One region of the Paenibacillus sp. J53TS2 genome, then DNA from elsewhere that is predicted to be linked to it. Evidence: predicted binding sites of a transcription regulator. Region 1 holds the regulator's gene; each other region holds the start of a gene.
The links. The regulator Rex, encoded in region 1, represses fermentation and respiration genes when NADH is low (regulators of the CRP and FNR family bind a similar motif). The targets are predictions, from matches to a motif close to TTGTGAAATATTTCACAA.
Positions count from the first base shown of each region.

Region 2: the regulator Rex is predicted to act here: its motif matches at 3,041-3,058, upstream of KJS42_RS05790 (cytochrome ubiquinol oxidase subunit I).
Region 3: the regulator Rex is predicted to act here: its motif matches at 3,756-3,773, upstream of adhE (bifunctional acetaldehyde-CoA/alcohol dehydrogenase).

Region 1 covers NZ_BOSK01000004.1:185,160-190,407, reverse strand. The annotation lists gene KJS42_RS11005 (cell wall elongation regulator TseB-like domain-containing protein) at 1-376, opposite strand, end outside; gene KJS42_RS11000 (amidohydrolase) at 405-1,703, opposite strand; gene KJS42_RS10995 (redox-sensing transcriptional repressor Rex) at 1,700-2,368, opposite strand; gene dinG (ATP-dependent DNA helicase DinG) at 2,387-5,242, opposite strand.
Region 2 covers NZ_BOSK01000002.1:266,226-271,473, reverse strand. The annotation lists gene KJS42_RS05805 (ABC transporter ATP-binding protein) at 133-921, shown strand; gene KJS42_RS05800 (hypothetical protein) at 925-2,592, shown strand; gene KJS42_RS05795 (nitrous oxide-stimulated promoter family protein) at 2,582-2,995, shown strand; gene KJS42_RS05790 (cytochrome ubiquinol oxidase subunit I) at 3,144-4,553, shown strand; gene cydB (cytochrome d ubiquinol oxidase subunit II) at 4,540-5,248, shown strand, end outside.
Region 3 covers NZ_BOSK01000004.1:5,526-10,773, reverse strand. The annotation lists gene pflB (formate C-acetyltransferase) at 1-739, opposite strand, end outside; gene adhE (bifunctional acetaldehyde-CoA/alcohol dehydrogenase) at 991-3,606, opposite strand; gene KJS42_RS10055 (Crp/Fnr family transcriptional regulator) at 4,046-4,762, shown strand; gene KJS42_RS10050 (formate/nitrite transporter family protein) at 4,932-5,248, opposite strand, start outside.

The DNA of each region.
Region 1 (5,248 bases):
GGTTATTGTAAATGCCCGGCAGCAGACGGACAACCTGGATACCCGGCAACGTCTGTTTGATGATGGCTCGAACCTGATTCTCGGACTTCCCTTCCGATAGCAATCGCACCTCAGGGTCCTGTCCTTCTCGGAGCCAAACCATCATTTTACGTCCGGATTCGTCTTCCCCCTGCACGACCCAGGTGACTTCATCCCATACCGACTTCCACACCTCGTCTCCCTGGACCAGGTCCGTCTCCTGCTTCGCCTGTTGAACGGCCTCTCTTTCGGCTCTCCACGTATCCTCATGAATGTATAGATAAAACCGGTGGAGACCAAGGAGCACGATCAACAGGATCACGATGGACAGCAGAATCCATTGGGTTCGCTTCCTCAACCTTCTCTTCCTTTCCTATCCTAGCGTATTACCGTGCCAGCAGTCCCTCGAACGCAGCTTGAGCGTCGTGCCGAATACGCTCCTCATCAAGCGTCAGGCAAGCCCCGTGTTTGACGACCTGTTTGCCATTCACCCAAACGTGTTCGACGTCTTTTGGTCCAGCAGAATACACGGTGTGCGAGATGAAATCCGTTCGCGGCAGAAAATGAGCCTGCTCCGTGTTCAAGGCGATGAAATCCGCCTTCATGCCAGCCGCAAGCTTCCCGGTGTTCGGCAAGAAGACCGACTTCGCGCCGTACTCCGTCCCCATCTTGAGTGCTTCTAGAGCCGGAATCGCCGTCGGATCCCCGGATACGCCTTTATGAATCAGCGCGGCCAAACGAATCTCCTCCAGCATGTCCAGGTTATTGTTGCTGGCTGCACCGTCAGTACCCAGCGATACCACGACTCCCTTCTTCAGGAGCTCCGGTACTCTGGCAACGCCGCTGGCCAACTTTAAGTTGCTACCCGGATTATGAGAGACGGTAACGCCATGAGAAGCCAAGACCTCGATTTCCTCGTCCGTCAAATGTACGGCATGGGCGAGCAGCGTCGGGCGGGAGAACATGCCCAGCTTCCGCAGGTGCTCTACCGGGCGAACGCCGTAATCGTTCACGTTCTGCTCCACCTCGGCGCGTGTCTCCGACATATGCGTATGCATCGGTAGATCGAGATCGTGGGCGGCTTGTACGAACTTCTCGATGAAAGCCGGCGGACAGGTATATGGCGCATGAGGCGACATCATCGTCGTGATGCGTCCTTCCGCTTTACCGTGCCAATTCTGGGCAAACGCGATCGCTTCTTTAAGCTTCTGATCCTGCTCTTCCGGCGAGCATAGCCCGATCGCTCCGCGCATCAGTACGGCGCGAATGCCGGATTCCTCGACAACCTTGGCGACTTCGTCCATCTGATCGTACATATCCAAGAACGTGGTCGTACCGCCTTTAAGCATTTCCAGTACGGACAGCGCCGTTCCGGCATAAACGTCAGCAGCGGTAAACTTGGCTTCCATCGGCCACATTTTCTCCTGCAGCCAGGTTTGCAGTACCATGTCATCCCCATAACCGCGCAACAGCGACATCGCCGCATGACCATGGGTGTTAATCAGTCCTGGCAAAAATAACAAGCCTTTGCCGTCAAACGTTTCGGCGCCTTCCACGCCTTCCGGGCGCTCTTCTCCGATATAGGTGATCGAATCGCCTTCAACAAGCATATATCCATGAATCACGGGGCGATTGGTCTCCAGTACGGCAAACGTCCCGTTCTTAATTAACCATTTACGACTCATACGTTGGCTTGTTCCTTTCCATCCTCCAGATAATATGCCAAGCTAAGCAGGTCTGTAGTGAAATCGGCCGCATGAATCCGCACTTCCGACGGCACCTTGAGAATCGTTGGCGCGAAGTTCAGGATGGCTCCGATCCCGGCCGCAACCAGCTCGTCTGCCACGCGCTGGGCTTCTGTGTCAGGTACCGTTATGATCCCAATACGGATATTATTCGCTCGTACCGTAGCTACCAGCTCCTCAATCGGTTGAATCGTGATGTTGTTGATTTGGGTACCGATCTTTGCTGGCGATGCGTCGAACACGGCGACGATTTTCATATTATCCTTCAAATAAGCATTATAATTCGAAAGGGCTTGCCCTAGATTACCGGCACCGACTAACGCCACGTTAATTTGCTGGTCCAGGTTGAGAATCTGTTGAATCTTCTCGATTAGGTAAGCCACGTCATAGCCGATCCCCTTCCGACCAAAATCGCCGAAATACGCTAAATCCTTGCGGATTTGCGCGGGATTCAGATCCAACTTCTGGCCCAGCTCCTGCGAGGAGACCGTGGGGACCTCCCTGCGGCTGAGTTCGTTCAAGAAACGCAGGTAAACCGGCAGTCTGCGGACGACGGCGTCCGAAATTTTTTCTGACTTCATGCTTCGTTTCCCCCTATTCTTCAATGCGATCAATAAAGCGGTTTAGGCTTCGGGATTCAACCATTCCGAGATGCGAGGTACCATTTGATTCATCGGCATATGCTCCATCTTCGGTCCGGGCAAAGAGTATAAAAAATACTTCCCATAGTAAGACTCCAGGATACGGGTATCATAAACGATTACGATGCCACGATCCTGCGAGGAACGGACGAGTCGCCCGAATCCTTGCTTGAAGCGGATAACCGCCTGCGGGACGGATAACTTCATAAATGGGTTTTTCTTCTCCCGCTGCAGTCGCTCACTCTTGGCTTCCACCAGCGGATGGTTCGGCGGTTGAAAAGGCAGCCGCACGATCGCTAAACTTGTCAGCGCCTCGCCGGGGATATCTACCCCTTCCCAGAAACTGCTCGTCCCCAGCAGCACCGATGCATTTTGACCCTGGAAGCGCCGAGTCAGCTTGGTACGGCTACCGCTGTCCATCCCTTGCCCGATGACGGTGATCCCCTGCGCCGAGAGCAACTCTTTCAGCGGGTCATACACCTGTCTCAGCATCCGGTAGGACGTAAACAGCACCAGCATGCGGCCTTGCGTAGCCACCGCGGAATCTGCCAACGACTGCACCAACGTGTTAATGAAGTGATCATCTCCCACGCTGCCCTTTACGCTCGGAAAATCACGTGGAATGACTAAGAGTGCCTGGTCCCGGTAATTAAACGGAGATGGCAACATCGACGTAATCAACCGTTCCTCTTCCGCCGCCTCCGTCAGACCCAACTGCTCGATCATATATTGAAACGACTTATCGACTGACAATGTCGCGGAAGTCATAACGACGCTTTTTTTCCGATCGAAGAAAAATTCCTTCAACTGGGCGCTAACGTCAATCGGCACCGCGTACATTTGCAGCGAGCGGCTGCGGTAATTCCCGTTGGCTTCCATCCAATAAACCGTGTCTTCGCTTTCCAGCTTCATGAAGAACCGCAGTGATTCCCGTTCTCCAGCTAAATCCTTAAACAAGCCGCTGATATCGGTAAGCAGGCTTTCCGCAGCATAATCATCCTGCTCCTCCCGAATCTCAGACATGAGACGATCCCCTTTGCGAAGCACGTCGCCCAGACCCACGTAAATCTGGTTTTCGAGCGCGGTCAGTGTCTCCCAATCCTTCGGCTTTCGGGTCGGCAGCAGCCGATATACGAATTGCCCCGGATCGCCGGGGGCCGCATCGCTGCGATCCGGCATCAAGCTGAACAGCAGCTCGCTGAGCTTGTCCCAGCTCTCTTTCACATCCACCAACGTTGGGTAGATGCCATCGATCACTGCGCACCATTCCGCAGCTTTCTCCGCGGACGACGCATCTATCGAGCTCCGAAGATTAGCCAACTGCCCTGTCTTGCTGTCTTTAAACAACCGGGTCAGCGTATGGACCACCGTAAAGTATTTCATATGAATGCCAAGATGCTTGCCGGCCACATCTTCCAAATGATGCGCCTCATCGATGACCAGCCGCTCATAGCCTGGTAGCAGCTGGTGCCCGGCCTGAATGTCCGTAAACAATTTAGAGTGGTTCGTGATGACCACGTCCGCTACTCCGGCTTCGTGTTTGGCACGATGATAGAAGCATTTGCGGAACCAGGGGCAGGATCGGCCTAAGCAGGATTCCGATTCACTGGCTACCGTCTCCCAGAAGTCGCCGCCGCGGTTTCCGAGATTCAACTCTTCATCGTCGCCGTTTTCCGTTTGTGTCAGCCACACAACCATTTGCGCGGCCGTCATCACCTCTTCTTTAGGTGTTGCGAAGTCTTTTCTATTCATTTTATGTTCAAATTTGCGCAAGCACAAATAATGCTGCCTTCCTTTAAATACGGCTGCGCGGAAAGGAAAAGGCACGACTTCCGTCAATAGCGGCACGTCGCGCTCCCGCAGCTGCTCCTGCAGGTTGATGGTATGAGTGCTGACCATTACCTTCTCTTCATTCTTTACACTGTGGTAAATGGCCGGCAGGAGATATCCCAAGGATTTACCGGTCCCCGTTCCGGCTTCGACCAGCAGATGCTTGTCTTCCTCGAAAGCCCGCATGACCTCATTCAGCATCATGTTCTGGGCTTCTCGCTCCTCATACTGCGGCAAACGCTCTCGCAGCCGTTCCCGAACCTGTTCCATGAACTGCTCGAACGTCACATCCGCCAGCGGATTTCGATCCGAACTGTCCCTTGGCGCTTGGATGTCCAGCCAATCCTCCACCTGCAGGGCGAATTGACGATAGTACACGAAACCATCTTCGCTTGGCATCGCCTCGCGTTCCTTCTCCTGCGTCATCGCATCGAAAAACCAGCCCAAATCGCTGTCCTCGCCTGCAAACAGATCGGCCAGACGCTGCAAAGTCAACAGCGGCAGCTGCGCGCATTCCTCCAGACATTTCAGGAAAATGAGCGCCGTCGCCAGCGCATCGCTGTCCGCCTGATGCGGCCGATCATGCTCCACTTCAAACTCCGCCGCCACCAGCCCGAGCTGATAGGAAGTAAGCGAAGGAAACAGGATTTTCAAGAAATCCATCGTATCCAGAATGCGGCCGGTAAACGGCAAATAGCCTGTTTTGTCCAAAGCGCTCTGCAAGAAATTAAAATCGAATGCAACATTGTGCCCGACCAAGACGACGTCGTTTAGAAGCGGAACCATCTCCACCATCACTTCGTCTAGCTCCGGCGCATCCTTGACATCTTCCTCTGTAATTCCCGTCAATCCCGTAATAAAAGGAGGGATCGGAACACCTGGTTTCACGAAGGAACGATACACCTGCGATATCGTCTTATCCGGTTCTATAATGGCAAGTCCCACTTGAATAATTTCATCGGAGGACTGGTTACCCGTCGTTTCAAAATCAAGCACTGCGTATTTCATTGCTAT
Region 2 (5,248 bases), on a different contig from region 1:
CGAATCCCTTTTAAATAAAGAAGGCATTTTCCGCACCCATAGGGTTCGGGGAATGCCTTTTTGTGTGAGGAATCTTCCGCTTTCATTAGGAAATCTATGGTAAACTGGGGGCAGTGGAAAGGGGATGAATCGATGACTACAACAAAGGATCCGGTGATTAGACTGACGGATTTACGTATGAGCTACGGAGGACGCCAAGTTCTGAACGGCGTTGATTTGGAGGTGTATCCGGGGCAGATTATCGGTTACATCGGGCCAAACGGAGCGGGTAAGAGCACGACGGTCAAGATTATGCTTGGCCTGGTTGAAGGTTATCAGGGGGAGGTGCAAGTCTTTGGGCAGCATCCCGGAGACGGCGGCATCGATTACAAGAAGCGAATCGGATACGTGCCGGAAATCGCCGAGCTTTACGATACGCTGACGGCAAGAGAATATTTGACCTTCATTGGCGAGCTGTACGGGTTATCCGCCGATGACGCAGAGATGAAAGCTAGGCGAATGATGACGGAGTTTAGTTTGGGGGACGTGTTTAACTCCCGGGTTACGACGTTCTCCAAAGGGATGAAGCAAAAGGTGCTGCTCATTTCCAGTCTGCTGCACAATCCGGACGTGCTGTTTCTGGACGAGCCGCTGAGCGGCCTTGACGCCAACAGTGTCATGGTTGTTAAGGAAATGCTTGCTCTACTGGCTGCTCAAGGCAAAGCCATTTTTTATTCGTCTCATATTATGGACGTGGTCGAGAAGATTAGCAGCCGAATCGTCCTGTTAGATGGAGGCCGCATTGTGGCCGACGGCAGCTTTGACGAGTTGAAGGAACAAAACCACGAAGGGTCGTTGGAACAGATTTTCAACCAATTGACCGGGTTCAACGAGCATCAGGATATCGCCGGACGTCTCGTGTCTATCGTGCAAGAGGTGTAGCTTATGGAAGAGATGAAGAGCTTGCGAGTGTTGGACCGATTCCGCGGATTATTCGTGAAAATGGGCGTGGACTACCCCGTGATGCGACGAATTCTTCAGGTCAAGCTGACGATGGACGCTAGAAGAGTGCCAACGATGGTGAATAAATCGAGGAAGAAGCAGCAAGCCGAAGCCGAGGACGGGAATCAGTTCTTGCGTTCGCTTTGGTTATACGTTATTTTTGGCGGACTCAGCTCGATGTTTGTATTGATGGGGGACAATTTGCTGTTTCAGATGAGCATCCTGTTCGGCATTATGATGTTTATGGTCATGACCGCGATGATTTCCGATTTCTCCTCGGTGCTGCTGGACATCCGGGATCGGAGTATCCTGGCGACCAAGCCGGTAAACCGCCGCACGATTACGATGGCGAAGACAGTACATATTTTTATTTATTTGTTTTTTCTGACCGGAGCGATCGCAATTATTCCGCTGGCGGTCGGACTGTTTCGGCAGGGGATCGGTTTCTTTACCTTGATGCTGCTGGAACTGATCCTGATGGACTTGCTGATCGTGGTGCTGACCGCGCTGCTATATTTGGTTGTCTTGCGCTTTTTTGACGGCGAGAAGCTGAAAGATATGATCAATTACGTGCAGATCGGCATGACGATCACCATTGCGGTGGGGTATCAGGTGTTGGTCCGACTATTTGATTTTACGGCTATGGATGTTGTCTTTAAGCCGGCGTGGTGGCAGTACCTGCTGCCTCCGGTATGGGTCGGTGCCTCCTTTCAAACGGTGCTGCATCCGGGGGGAGGTTTAAGCTATGCCGGGCTGGCGGGATTGTCCATCCTTGTTCCGTTGGCGGCCTTTCTGCTGTACCTGAAGCTGATGCCGGCGCTGGAGCGAAACCTGCAGAAGCTGGCGGAGCCTAGTGCCAAGGGCACGAAGGGTTCGGGGAAGGCGCTGCGCCGAATAGCGGATCTTCTTTGCTCTACGCCGCAGGAAAGCGCATTTTTTCGATTTGCCTGGTCATTGATGGGCACAGAGCGGGAATTTAAGTTGAAGGTATACCCTTCCTTGGGCTTTGCGATCGTGTTTCCCTTTATCTTCTTGTTCTCGAATGGGCTGGATCAAGGGTTGGAGGGGATATCGGGCACCCGGATGTATTTGTTCATTTATTTTAGCGGGATTATGCTGCCCACGATCATCATGATGCTGCGTTACTCAAGCCGATATAAGGCGGCCTGGATCTACCAGACGGCCCCGATTTCCGGTGAAGCGCCGATCTACAAGGGGGCTTTGAAGGCCTGCCTGGTCCGGTTGATGTTGCCCTTGTACTTGGTGGAGGCTGCGATATTCGCAGTGTTGTTCGGAGTTTCCATTCTGCCGGACCTGATCGTAGCAGGACTGGCGATGCAATGTTTCGCCATCCTTTGTTTTCTATCCCTACGCAAGGGACTCCCATTCTCGGAGCCGTTCGAAGCGGCGGGGCAACAAAATCAAACTTTCGTCATCATGGGGCTCATGCTGCTGCTGGGCGGGTTCGGCTTGCTGCACTGGCTGGCGACGATCATTCCATTTGGGGTTGTTGCCTATGGCGTCCTGATGATCGCAGGGGCATGGTTGGGTTGGAGGATGGCCTTCCGGATGCGTGTTACGGAAAAGGAGGAAGCGCCAAATGGCAACTAGCGCCAGTGGGCCGCGGATTCGTCGCGAAAAGAAAACTGTGGCCCTGATGATCGCGTTGTATTGCCGTAAAATGCACGGCGCCAACGGGCAGGCCGATCTGCGGCAACCGCAGGCGGCCCGTGTTGAAGCAACCCCTTTATGCGCTGAATGCGCCGAGCTTCACCGATATGCCGAGCAGCGGCTGGACCGCTGCCGGTTCGGGGAAGGCAAGACAACCTGCTTGGCATGCCCCGTGCACTGCTATGCGGCCATCCAGCGGGAGCAAATCCGCAGGGTGATGGCTTTTGCCGGACCGCGGATGTTATGGCATCACCCGATTTTGGCGGTGAGACACCTGCTCGATGGGCAAAAGAAAGCCATTTCACAGGAATGTCAAAATTCAGCGACTACGAAAAAACGTTGATCTGATGCGGTTTTATGAGCAAAATTAGAATTTGTGACATTTCTCATGTGATTTCTGTCACAAAATTATTATTTTTTGTCCGTTCGTTTTCATCATCCGGTGATAGAATTCACATTAGATAATAATCATTAGAAAGTAGGGAAAAGAAATGCTGGATCCGATTGTGCTTGCTCGCCTTCAGTTTGCAGTGACAACGATTTTCCATTTCTTCTTCGTCCCGGTATCCATCGGTCTGGTGCTGCTCATCGCGATCATGGAAACCATGTACGTTACCAAGGGGAAAGAAGAATACAAACGGATGGCGAAGTTCTGGGGGAAACTGTTCCTTATCAATTTTGCGGTAGGGGTCGTGACGGGGATTCTTCAGGAATTCCAGTTCGGCATGAACTGGTCGGATTATTCCCGGTTCGTCGGGGACGTTTTCGGTGCGCCGCTGGCGATCGAAGCGCTGTTTGCTTTCTTTATGGAATCGACGTTTATCGGACTTTGGATTTTCGGTTGGGACCGTCTATCCAAGAAAGTCCATCTGCTGTGCATCTGGCTGGTCGCTTTGGGAACGACGGTTTCGGCGCTTTGGATTCTGGCCGCCAACTCGTTTATGCAGCATCCGGTCGGTTTTGAGGTGAATAATGGACGTGCGGAGATGAACGATTTCTTCGCTTTGGTCACCAATGGACAATTGCTGGTGGAGTTCCCGCACACGGTTCTGGGCGCTTTTGCCACCGGGGCTTTCCTGATCGCCGGGGTCAGTGCGTATAAAATGTTAAGACGTCAGGATACCGCCTTCTTCAAAAAATCGTTTACGATCGGCATCATCGTCGCATTGATCGCTTCGTTTGGGACGGCGTTGTTCGGTCACCAACAAGCGCAATATTTGGTCAAGACGCAGCCGATGAAAATGGCCGCCTCTGAAGGCCTTTGGGGCAAGTCGGGCGACCCTGCGCCTTGGACGTTGTATGCCCATATCGATTCGAACGATGGCAAGAACAATTTTGAAATCAAAATTCCTTACCTGCTGAGCTTCCTGTCCTACAGCAAGTTCTCCGGCGAGGTCAAAGGCATGCACGAGCTGCAAGCCGAATACGAGCAAGCTTACGGTCCTGGGGACTACATTCCCCCTGTTCGGACGACCTTCTGGAGCTTCCGGATCATGATCGCCGCCGGCTGCTTGATGATCGTGCTTGGGTTGTACGGCGCGTATCTGGCTTGGCGCAAAAAGCTCGATAATCCGAACACCTGGTTTTACCGCTTTATGTTGTGGTCGATTTCATTGCCGTTTATCGCGAACACTTCCGGCTGGATCATGACGGAATTCGGACGTCAGCCGTGGACGGTATTTGGGCTAATGCAGACGAAAGACAGCGTTTCGCCAAGCGTAACGGGCGGACAGATCCTGTTCTCGCTGATTGCCTTTACAGCGATCTATTCGGTGCTCGGTGCCGTGTTGGTTTACCTGTTCGTGAAAGTCATCAAGAAGGGACCGAATGACGAAACGGGAGACGGCGCGGATCATTCGGCGGATCCATTCGGTAAGGAGGGATATCATGCTGTCTCTTAATGAGCTCTGGTTTGTCCTTGTCGCGGTGTTGTTTATCGGCTTCTTTTTCCTGGAAGGTTTTGACTTCGGGGTGGGAATGAGTACCAAGTTTTTGGCTAAGAATGATATGGAACGACGCGTCCTGATCAATTCGATCGGACCGTTCTGGGATGCGAACGAGGTTTGGCTGTTGACGGCCGGCGGCGCAATGTTTGCCGCTTTCCCGAACTGGTACGCCACGTTGTTTAGCGGATATTATACTCCGCTGGTCGTATTGCTGCTTGCTTTGATTGCGCGGGGCGTTGCCTTTGAGTTCCGCGGTAAAGTGGATAGCGGGAAATGGAAGGGGACTTGGGACTGGGCGGTTTTCATCGGCAGCCTGCTGCCTCCGTTCCTGCTGGGCGTCGTATTCTCCGGCTTGCTGAAAGGGTTGCCGATCGGCGAAGACATGGAAATGAAAGCCGGATTGTTCGATATGGTTAACCTGTATACCTTGGTTGGCGGCATTACGGTCGTGATGCTTTGCCTCGTGCATGGGCTGCTATTCGCTTCCTTGCGGACAACCGGGAGCTTGCAGGAACGGGCTCGCAAGCTAGCTCATAAGCTGCTCATTCCGCTCGCTGCCCTGTTTGTGATCTTCGGCGTGATGACGTACTTCGAAACCGACGTGTTTGAAGTGCGCGGTGTGTTGATCAGCTTAGTAGCGGTCCTGGGCG
Region 3 (5,248 bases), 180 kb from region 1:
GTCTAGCGATGTCGAACCCGTACATTTGACCCAGTTGTTTCAACTCGCCCAAAGCGCGGATTTGCTCGGACAACTCTTCGCGTTGGCGAATGACTTCTTCGCTCATCACGTCAACATCAAGTTCGGCATGCTCTTGTTTCTTTTGATTGATCAGGAAGTCCACGCCGTACAGGGCTACGCGGCGATAGTCGCCGATGATGCGGCCGCGGCCGTAAGCATCTGGCAAGCCGGTGATAATCCCGGTATGACGAGCGTTTCTCATATCTGCAGTATAGGCATCAAATACGCCTTGGTTATGTGTTTTACGAACGTTCGTGTACAGATCCACGATATCTTCCGGAAGCTCAAAGCCGTAAGCTTTACAAGCGGTAATAACCATCCGGATGCCGCCGTTAGGACGGATCGTGCGTTGGAAAGGCGCGGAGCCTTGCACACCAACGATTTGTTCTTTGTCTTTGTCAAGGTATCCAGGAGCATGGGAAGTAATGGTCGAAGGCGTGTTTACGTCAACATCCAATACGCCGCCAGCTTCTCTTTCTTTCTTGGACAAGCCCGATACGATTTCCCACAAGGCCTTCGTGTTAGCCGTAGCGCCTTTCAAGAAAGATTCGTTACCGACATAAGGCGTGATGTTCGTATCGATGAAATCCTTGGTATTCACCTCATTCATCCATTTGCCCGGTTTGAAGCCTCTCCATGCGTTTTGCACTTCTTGCACTTCTTTTTCGATCACCGACATCTTTATTCCCTCCATTTTATATAGTGGTCGCGGTTTGAAGGATATATCCCGCGCTTCATGATCCCTAAAATTTGTGATACTTTTCACAACTTAGACAATAATTGTGCCCGGCCATCCGGACCGGGGTTCCACTCCATCATCACTCTATGAGGGATCATTTATAATGTAATCATAGCTTATGTCCTATAAAAAGATTGTGACAAATATCACATTAAGTGATATTTGTCACGTTTTCATGAAGCGATGTTCACTTATTCTTCAAATCTTCCGTAGAAGGCGTCGCGATATACATCAGCCAGTTCAGTTACGAGCGGCAGCTTCGGATTCGCCGTCGTACATTGGTCTTCAAAGGCACGATCTGCCAAGTAATCGACGCGCGATTCAAAATCCTTCGGATCGAAGCCAAGCTCTTGGAACGTTTCCGGAATGCCCAGTTTTTTGTTCAGGTCGCGGATGGCTTTGATCAAGCTCTTCACGCCTTCTTCCGTCGTGCGAGCCGGAAGTCCCAGGATACGGGCGATTTCCGCGTAACGCTCGTCGGCCACGAAGTTCGTGTATTTCGGCCAAGCGGCGAATTTCGTAGGTTTCTTCGCATTGTACCGGATCACATGCGGCATCAGGATCGCATTCGTGCGTCCATGCGCCGTATGGTATTGGCCGCCCCATTTATGCGCCAAGCTGTGGTTGATGCCGAGGAATGCGTTCGCGAACGCCATACCCGCCAGGGTCGAAGCGTTGTGCATTTTCTCGCGGGCCAGTTTGTCGCCGGTCAGCGCGGATTTCTCCAGCCACTCGAACACCAGTTGGATCGCTTTGATCGCGAGGCCGTCCGTAAAGTCGTTGGCCATCACCGACACGTAAGCTTCGATTGCATGTGTCAGTACGTCCATACCGGTATCGGCTACCGCAACCTTCGGCAAGCTGTATACAAATTCAGGGTCAATGATCGCCACGTCCGGCGTCAACTCGTAATCCGCCAAAGGATATTTCGTGTTGCCGTTGACTTTGTCCGTAATAACCGCAAACGAGGTGACTTCGGAACCCGTACCCGACGTTGTTGGAATCGCAACAAATTTCGCTTTTTGTCCCAGACGTGGGTATTTGTAGATCCGTTTGCGAATATCCATGAATTTTTGCTTCAGGTTATGGAAGTCGGTATCCGGATATTCGTAGAACAGCCACATGCCTTTCGCCGCATCCATTGGCGAACCGCCGCCCAAGGCGATAATGCAGTCCGGTTGGAATTTGGCCATCAGCTCGGTCCCGCGTTCCACGGTCGTCGTCGATGGATCCGGTTCGACATCCGAGAACACTTCGATAGCAACCGGCGTTTGGCGTTGACGCAGATAGTGTTCCACTCTTTCCACATAGCCCAGCTTCACCATCATCGGGTCAGTGACGATCAGCACGCGGGAGATGTCCGGCATTTTGGCCAGGTATTGCGTCGAATTCTTCTCGAAGTAGATTTTGTTAGGCACTTTAAACCATTGCATATTCACGGTACGACGATTCACCCTTTTCACGTTGATCAGATTGACAGCCGTGACGTTCGACGAAGTCGAGTTGCGTCCATACGATCCGCAGCCCAGCGTCAGCGACGGCAGGTTCGTGTTGTAGATGTCGCCGATACCGCCTTGCGAGGAAGGCTGATTTACCAGGATCCGGCAAGTCGGCATCCGTTCCGAGAATTTTTGAATCACTTCTTCATTATCCGAGTGGATGACCGAGGAGTGACCCATGCCGCCGAATTGAACGACTTCCAGAGCACGTTCGATGCCTTGTTCCGCGTTTTTCACTTTGTAGCAAGCGAGTACAGGGCTCAATTTCTCAGCAGACAACGGGAATTTCGGACCCACGCCTTCGATTTCAGCAACGAGAATTTTCGTTCCAGCCGGCACGTCGATGCCGCACATTTCCGCGATTTTTACCGCAGGTTGGCCGACGATCGAAGGATTCACTGCACATTTGTCGGCGATGATCGCGCCTGCAGTCAGCTTCGCAGCTTCATCTTTATTAACGAAATAACAACCGTTGGCTATCATTTTCTTCTTCACTTGGTCGAAAATCGGTTCTTCAATAATGACCGCTTGCTCGGATGCACAAATCATGCCGTTGTCGAACGTTTTGGAAAGGATCAGGTCGTTGACCGCTTGATCCAGGTCTGCGCTCTTTTCAATGAAGCAAGGAACGTTACCAGGGCCAACACCCAGTGCCGGTTTGCCGCAGCTATAAGCGGCTTTAACCATTGCGGATCCGCCGGTAGCCAAGATGCAGGCGATGTCATGGTGATTCATCAGAGCGTTCGTGCGATCCATGGAAGGATTTTCGATCCACTGGATGCAATCGGCCGGTGCGCCGTGTTTAACGGCAGCTTCGAGCAATATTTTAGCGGCTTCCGTACTGCAGGCTTGAGCGGATGGATGGAAACCGAAAATGATCGGGTTACGTGTTTTGATGGCGATCAGAGATTTAAAGATGGTGGTTGACGTTGGGTTTGTCACCGGGGTAATCCCCATGATGATTCCCACGGGTTCGGCGATTTTTTGGAAGTTGTCGTAAGGACTATCTTCGATTACGCCTACCGTTTTATCGTACTTGATGCTATGCCAGATGTACTCCGTCGCAAACATGTTTTTGATGATTTTGTCCTCGTACACCCCGCGGCCCGTTTCTTCAATCGCCAGTTTCGCGAGATGCATGTGTTTGTCGAGCCCCGCCAAAGCCATGGCTTGCACGATATTGTCGATTTGCTCTTGATCCATGCTCATGAAGGCTTCGGATGCTTTCTTCGCCTTGTCGATCAAAGTTTGAATGTAATCTTGCGCGGTTGCCTGTGCTTTTGGAGCCACTTCGTTTTTAACGGCCATCTCTCTCATCCTCCTAAGTGGTTTAAGGATTTTGCCTGCAGGTACGGGTGATCAATGTCTCGTGAAAAAATTCACTTGCAAGCTAACCCTTATGAAGCTTGTGTGCTTCTCTTTATGTCTTGATCATAGCACAGGGGATGGTCTTTGTATAGTGAATTATTTCACATACTTTAAAAAAGTTGAAAGTTTTCACTTGCCATGATTTTATTTTCATATATACTTTACATTGTGTGAAAATTTTGAATTGATTTTTGTAAGCCCAAGCCTGTTATTGTGCGCATTACATAGCGCATTTCTACCATCTGACAAAGTGAATTTTCTCACAATGTTGAAATTTCGACACTTTTTCAGGCTTTACGGCCCCCAAAAAACCGAAAAAACGTTATATAATTAATTTAAAATTTTCAGAAAAATTTGGAGTACAAAGGGGAAATCGATGATGAGTGAAATTTTAAATGCCACCCTGCCCCGCGGTAATACGAGCTGTTTTACAGAGCAAAACTTCAATCGCCTTCTCGTTACGATGAAAGACAAAGCATATCCCGAGGGGACGCATTTGTTCTGGGAAGGTGACTTTTCCGATAAACTGTTCTACATCAAGCGCGGCCGCGTGAAGTTGACCAAATCGACAGATGAAGGCAAGGAATTGATCCTTTACATGTATGGTCGCGGCGACATGGTCGGTCAGGCCGATCCGTTCTTCAGCACGAAGCACAGCTTCACCGCCGAAGTCATCGAAGACTGCGAAATCGGCGTCATCGAGCAAAAGGATCTGGAAATCATGATCTGCCAGCATTGCGATTTCGCCATCGATTTCATGAAATGGATGGGAATCCATCACCGTTTGACCCAGACGAAATTCCGTGATTTGATGATGTACGGCAAACCAGGCGCATTGTGCTCGACACTGATTCGCCTTAGCAATACGTATGGCGAACAACATGGAGACACGATTCTTATCAACAAGAAGATCACTCACACCGACTTGTCCAACATGATCGGAGCAACGCGCGAGAGCGTCAACCGCATGCTGAGCGATCTGCGCAAGAAAGACGCGCTGGAGTACGAGAACGGCATGATCGTGATCAAAGACCTGGTGATGCTGCAGGATATTTGTCACTGCGAGCTATGCCCGAACGAAATTTGCCGTATCTAATTGCCCGCAGCTTCATCACCAATAGACGCTAGTGCTAGCGTATCGAACCGTCCCTTCTTTGGTTGGACGGTTTTTTGCTTTGTTCTTCTTCATATAAAACAAAGCAAATCCCCCAAGCCTCGTCTATGATAGACGAACTTGGGGGATCATTCTCAGCTCCTGTTATGTCCTACGCCTTCTTGCGCACAGGCGAAATGAACCAATATGCCATACCGACAAACACGGCGCCGCCAACCATATTGCCTAGTGTAACCGGCACCATGTTGTGCAACCATCCAGCGACCGTAACCGTATCCGGATGATTCGGTAGCAGCAGCGACAAGCTGAGCAAAGTCATATTGGCCACGCTATGCTCGTACCCGCTCGAGATAAACGCATAGAGGCACCACCAGATCAAGACGAGTTTGGCGATATCCTCCTTGGCCCGGTTCGCCATCCAAAGTGCCAAGCAAACAAGCCAGTTGCATAGAATCCCGCGAAAGAACA